Regions from separate parts of the Bradyrhizobium sp. SZCCHNS1050 genome, predicted to be linked through region 2. Evidence: riboswitches for the same ligand, from Rfam matches in the RefSeq annotation. Region 2 holds a riboswitch; the other holds the start of a gene.
The links. Region 2 has a riboswitch for cobalamin ahead of QX094_RS03805 (TonB-dependent receptor plug domain-containing protein). Riboswitches for the same ligand answer to the same signal wherever they lie in the genome.
Positions count from the first base shown of each region.

Region 1: another riboswitch for cobalamin. It lies ahead of QX094_RS00225 (HupE/UreJ family protein); the one in region 2 lies ahead of QX094_RS03805 (TonB-dependent receptor plug domain-containing protein).

Region 1 is NZ_JAUETR010000001.1:48,889-52,081, reverse strand. Features, by position in the region: gene QX094_RS00240 (cobyric acid synthase) at 1-224, opposite strand, end outside; gene cobO (cob(I)yrinic acid a,c-diamide adenosyltransferase) at 229-837, opposite strand; gene cobU (bifunctional adenosylcobinamide kinase/adenosylcobinamide-phosphate guanylyltransferase) at 854-1,390, opposite strand; cobalamin riboswitch at 1,425-1,618, shown strand; gene QX094_RS00225 (HupE/UreJ family protein) at 1,737-2,369, shown strand; gene QX094_RS00220 (DUF1636 domain-containing protein) at 2,373-2,768, shown strand; gene cobW (cobalamin biosynthesis protein CobW) at 2,789-3,193, shown strand, end outside.
Region 2 is NZ_JAUETR010000001.1:796,554-799,746, reverse strand. Features, by position in the region: gene QX094_RS03805 (TonB-dependent receptor plug domain-containing protein) at 1-1,935, opposite strand, end outside; cobalamin riboswitch at 2,031-2,249, opposite strand; gene QX094_RS03800 (DUF2336 domain-containing protein) at 2,521-3,193, opposite strand, start outside.

The DNA.
Region 1 (3,193 bases), 750 kb from region 2:
ATGTGCACCGTCATCGGCCGCCGCGCCGCGCGCGCCTGCAGCGCCTGGGCACGGCCGATCTCGCCGCCATCAGCGGTGACGGCGGCGTTGTTCGACATGTTCTGCGGCTTGAACGGCGCCACCTTGAGGCCGCGCAATGTCAGCGCGCGCGCGAGCCCCGCGACGATCAGCGATTTGCCGACGTCGGAGCCGGTGCCCTGGAACATGATGGCCCGCGCGCTCATGAACTCAGTACTCGATGCCTTCCTGCGCCCTCACGCCGGCCGCGAAATGATGCTTCACGAGGTTCATCTCGGTGACGAGATCGGCGGCCTCGATTAGCTCCGGCTTGGCGTTGCGGCCGGTGACGACGACGTGCAGATCGGGACGGCGCCCTGCGAGCGTGGCGACGACGTCTGCGATATCAAGGTGATCGTAGCGCAGCGCGATGTTGAGCTCATCGAGGACGAGCAGCCGGATCGACGGATCCGCCATCAGCTCCTTAGCCTTCGCCCAGGCGCGCTCGGCCGCGGCGACGTCGCGCGCACGATCCTGCGTCTCCCACGTAAAGCCTTCCCCGAGCGTGTGCCACGACACCTGATCGCCGAACTTCTCGATCGCCTTGCGCTCGCCTGTTTCCCACGCACCTTTGCCGAACTGCACGACGCCGATGCGAAAGCCGCGGCCGAGTGCGCGCAGCATCAGGCCCCACGCCGCCGTCGATTTGCCCTTGCCCTTGCCGGTGTGAACGATCAGCAGGCCCTTCTCCACGGTCTTGGAGGCGACCTCGGCATCCTGCACCGCCTTGCGGTTCTCCATCTTCGCCTTGTGGCGTGAATCGTCGGCACTTCCGGTCATCGGCATTTTCTCCTGGTCACTTCAACGTCAGCGGCAGTCCCGCCGCCATCAGGATCACGCGATCCGCTAAGGCCGCGATGTCCTGGTTCAGTCGCCCCTGGGCATCGCGAAAGGCGCGCGCGAGCGCGTTGTCCGGCACGATGCCCAATCCGACTTCGTTGGACACGGCCACGATCGGGCCATGCGCGTTCCTGAGCGCGTCGATCAGCTCGGCACATCTGGCCGGCACGTTCATGTCGGCGAGCATCACGTTGCTGAGCCAGAGCGTCAGGCAATCGATCAGCATCGGTACGCCCGATTCTCCGCTTGCCCGGACGAGGCCCGCGAGATCATGCGCCGTCTCCAGCGTCTGCCATCCCTTGGCGCGGCGCGCCTTGTGCTGGGCGATCCGGTCGGTCATTTCGGCGTCGAACGCCTGCGCGGTTGCAACATAGGTCCAAGGCGCGGGAAGGGCGGTGACGAGGGCCTCGGCATGGCGGCTCTTGCCCGAGCGCGCACCGCCGAGCACCAGCGTCAGGCGCGGCAGGGCGGGATGCGGCGGGGCGGGGACCATGGGGACGATTCCGATTGACGGGCTTTGGTGCGACCCGTATCTAACAGATGACGGTTCTCCGAAAGGAGAGATTTAGGGAACACGGTGCGGGTTCTTGACCCAAGGCCGTGGCTGCCCCCGCAACTGTAATCGGCGAGTGTGAGGCCAAGACACCACTGGGAAACCGGGAAGGTGGCTTCATGCGGTGACCCGAGAGCCAGGAGACCTGCCGTCGACATTGCTGTTGGCCGACCCGTCGCGCGGGGAGTCGCGATGCTGGTTCTGATCCCGCCGGGATGGGCGGGGTGCCGTCGGATGCAGCGCATCGTCCGGTCCTCTGGGGAGCCGGCAAGCGACGGAGACGGCCATGAAGTTGACCCGTACCACGACCTTTGCAGCCGCGAGCCTGGTGCTGCTCGCCACCGATCCCGCCTTCGCGCATCACATGATGGGGGGCAAGCTGCCGCAGACGTTTGCGCAGGGGATGCTGTCCGGCCTCGGCCATCCTGTCATCGGAATCGACCATCTGGCGGCGATCGTGGGCGCGGGCATCGTTGCAGCGCTTCTGGGCCGCGGCTTCGCGCCGGTGCTCGCCTTCACCACCGCGATGATCGCGGGCGTCGGCCTTCATGTGGCCAAGGCCAACATCCCGGCTGCCGAGCTGCTGGTCGGCCTGACCACCGTCGTGGTTGGGCTGGTGGTGGTGATGCGTGGCCGTTTCGGTGTGCTGCCCGTCGCCGGCCTGTTCGCCGTGACCGGTCTCGTCCATGGATATGCGCTGGGCGAATCGATCGTCGGGGCCGAGAATACCCCGCTCGGGGCCTATCTCGTCGGTCTGCTCGTGATCCAGACCATCATCGCCGCCGGCGCGTTCCTCGGCACCAGGCTGCTGTCGGCAAAGGCCAAGACGGCTGCGCCGCTGGCGCTGCGGCTCGCGGGCGCTGCCATCGTGCTGGTGGGTGGGGTCGCCGCGGCGACGGCGGCCGGCGTGATCGGCTGATTGATGACCGCATCCGAGACTGGTGAGACGACGCTGTTCGTCTGCGTCACTTGCCGTTCGCAGGGGACGGAACCTACGCCGCCTGATCAGCCGCGGGCCGGAGCCCGTTTGCTCGCCGCGATCGAGACGTTGCCGACCGCGCAGCGCGCCGGTGTCACCGTTGTCGGTGTCGAGTGTCTGTCGAACTGCAATCGTGCGTGCACGGTTGCGGTGACGGCGCCGGGCAAATGGACCTATGTGCTCGGCGCGCTCGATCCGGATCTGCATGCGCGGGATGTGCTGACATTTGCGCAACTGCATCAGCGCCATGACGCCGGCCTGCCGGCCTGGCGCGAGCGTCCCGAATACATTCGCAAGAACACCGTCGCGCGCGTGCCTGCGCTGTCAGCGCCACGCTGAAAACGAGAGATCGTATCGCCATGACGAAGTCGTTCGCCAAGACGCCTTGCACCATCGTCACCGGTTTCCTCGGCGCCGGCAAGACCACGCTGGTGCGCAACCTGATCGAGACCGCGAACGGTCGCCGGCTCGCCATCATCGTCAACGAGTTCGGCGATGTCGGCATCGACGGCGACATCCTGAAGGGTTGCGGCGTGCCGGATTGTCCGGAGGATCGCATCGTCGAGCTGTCGAACGGCTGCCTGTGCTGCACCGTTGCCGATGATTTCGTCCCCGCGCTCAGGAGCCTGCTGGATCAGAAGGAGCCGCCTGAGCATATCGTGATCGAGACCTCGGGGCTGGCGCTGCCGAAGCCGCTGGTGCAGGCCTTCAACTGGCCCGAGATCGCGACGCGCGTCACCGTCGACGGCGTCGTTGCGGTCGTC
Region 2 (3,193 bases):
GTCGCTGCGCAGGTTGACGACCGTATAGCCGGGCGCGACGAGGCCGGTGATCATGCCGTCGCGGCTGACGTCGAGCCAGTCGCCGATGTGCAGCAGCGTCGCTGACAGCGTCAGCGCATCGATCGGCGCCCATGTCGCGGTGGCGCTCCATTTCTCCTTCGGCCGCCGCAACAGCTGCAGGCCGGTGGCCGCATCGACCGCGCGGGTGAACGTGTAGTCCGCACGCAGCGAGATCCGGTCGGTGAGATCAGCGGTCACGAAGCTCTCGGTGCCTTCGGTGGTGGCGAGGCCGACATTGGCGTAGGAGGTGAAGGTCGCGTTGAAATTGATCAAGTCGGTGATGCTGTTGTGGAAGTAGGTCGCGCCGAAGCGGAGACGATCGTCGAACAGCGGCTGCTCGAAGCCGGCGTCGTAGCCGGTGCTCTGCTCCGGCCGGAGGTTGGGATTGGCGAAGAAGTTGAACGCCGGAAAATCCTGGTGCAACTGGCTCAGGGTCGGTGCCTTGAAGCCGGTGCCGTAGCTCGCCTTCAGCTTGGTCTCGGTCACCGGCAGGATCACCGCCGGCGCGATCCGGTAGGTGCCATGGCCGCCGAACTGGTCGTTGACGTCGTTGCGCAGGCTCGCCACCACGAACCAGCGCTTCACGAACTCGGTCTGCAGCTCGACGAAGCCGGCCTTGTTGCCATTCTCGGCCGAGAGGTCGGCGGTCTTCAGCCGCTCGGTCTGCTGCTCCGCGCCGACGACGAGATTGTTATGCGGCGCGAGCTCGGTCACCGCGTGCCAGTCATACTTGATGCGCTCGCCGGTCGCGACCGCTGCCACCGGATTGCCAGCCGTCAGGTCGGACGACCGGTCGTTCACATAGTTGACGCCGAAGTAGTTCCGGATGCGGCCGCCGAGCAGCGACCACACGGCTTCCTGGCGTGTCGCAAGCTGGTGGACGGCGTGGTTGCTCTGGGCCGCGTCGGGAAAGCTCGGAAAGCCGCTGTCGCCGGTGAACAGCAGCGTCGCGTCGGTGTATCGAACCACCGAGTTCAGCGTCCAGGCCTCGTTGAGGTCGACGCCCAGCTTGGCCGAGGCGGTGACGTTGTCGTAGGCATTGCCGATGGCCTTCTGCCCCGCAGGCAGCAGCTGCCACGGGGTCACCGGAACGTCGCCGGCGTGCAGATGCGCGACATTGATCGCGTAGTTGACATTGTTTTGTGAGCCGCTGACGCCGGCTGACTGGTTGAAGGTCTTGAACGAGCCGCTCTCGACCGAGGCGGTCGCGCGCGCCGGGCCCTCGCCCTTGCGCGTGATCACCGAGATCACCCCGCCGATCGCATCCGAGCCGTAGAGCCCGCTCTGCGGCCCGCGCAGCACCTCGAACTGCTGGATGTCGGCGGCGAGCAGATGCGCGAAATCGAACGCGCCATTGCCGTTGGTGACATCGCCGACGTCGATGCCGTCGATGAAGAGCTTGGTGTGATTGGCGTTGGTGCCGCGCATGAAGACGTTGGTCTGGCCGCCCGGGCCGCCGGCCTGCACCACGTTCAATCCGGGGATCGTGCTCAGGATGTCCGGCACGGTGCGGGCCTGCTGCGCGGCGATGTCCTTGTCGGTCACCACGGTGATCGCATTCGCGACGTGGGCCACTGGCGTGACGACGCCGGTCGGGCTGACGGCGACGGGGGTTCCGGCTGGCGCGGCCGGCTTTGCCGCCGGCACCTGCTGATGCGGGGCGTTGCCGGTTCTGCGGGGGATGGCTGGTTTTTGAGCGATCGGCTCGCGCGGCGGGTCGACCTCAACCGGGGGCAGAAGGTCGGGGGAGGCGGATTGCTGCGCTGCTGTGGGCGAGGGGCCGAGCAGGGCGAATGACGAGAGGACGCAGAACGACGACAGAAGGGCGCGACTGCGCCTGGCATAGGGAACGGGGGACACGAGGAACCTCGGCATGACGTCAGTGGCACGTCACCGCGAACGAGGTCTCATGCAGCCCTTTGCAGGCCTGCCTGAAAACGATGCCAATAACGCCCCGACCGGCATCCTCGCGTGTGACCACGGCTGACGGCAGGTCTCCTGGCTCGCGGGTCGTCACCTCCACGTCGCCTTCCCGGGACCGAGATTTCCCAGTGGCCTTTGACGCGAGATTCGCCGCTTACAGTTGCGGGGGCAGCTGCGGCCTTCGGTCACGTCCCTTGCGAGACGCATCCGGCACCGCATTCCCTTTTGAGCCCCGGTCGAGGGGCACCGTCGCGATCACCGTAGGAGTGCGGACGCACCAAAGTCAATCCGGCGCCCGGCGATCTCCTGGCGATAACGCTGGCCGGTCGGCTCGGTGATGCCCGGCCGCCTGCGACAACCATAGCTGTCGTCCGTGCGAACGCAGGGACCCATAGCCACCGGCGGTCGTGTGGCGAAGGACGACGATCAAGACATTTTCCGCCAATTCACATCACGCGGTATGGGTCCCTGCGTTCGCAGGGACGACAGCGGAGTGCGAGTCGTTGCTGATGAGGATTGCGCCTTGTGAGCACCCGCTCACTTCTCGACCTTGTTGTGCACCATCCAGAATCGCAGCGTGCGCTGGGCGGTGTCGAGCGACAGGCGGCCGTAGTCGCGTTCCGCGAGCTTGAGCGTGTCGCTGTCGATGGCGTGCTTGATCGGCCGGTGGGTCAGGATTTTCGCCACCACCGACCAGGCCAGCCCGGCGGCACGGCAAGGGATCAGCACGATATCGGTGCGCGGGCCTTCGAGCACCTTGGCCATCATCTCGGTCGGGACGTTGTTGAGCAGGCCGAGTGCGGCGGAAACCTCGCCGAAGCGGCGGGTTTCGGCGAAGAAGGCGATGGCGGCATCGTTGAGCTCGTTCAGCCCCTTCATGCGCTTGACGGCCTCTTCGGCCAGCGTGAAGTCGCGCCCGACCAGGCCGCCGTCGCTGCGCGCAACGTCGGCGATCGCCTTGAGGATCTTCTTGATCTCCTGTTGCAACGCCGGCGGCGCCGAGGCCATCAGCCTGGCGCGCACGGCTTCGGTCGCGCGGCGCAGGAGGTCGCGCAGGTGCTTGGTGGGCAGGTCGACGCGCAGCCCGATGATCTCGGACAATTCGTCGTCGTCCTCGGCATGCGCCATCATCCCGGAATAGCCGGACTCGGAGAAGCGCGCGGTCTGGTTGTTGGCGAGCTTGCGGATCACCCGGCGCTCGCCGCGGTCG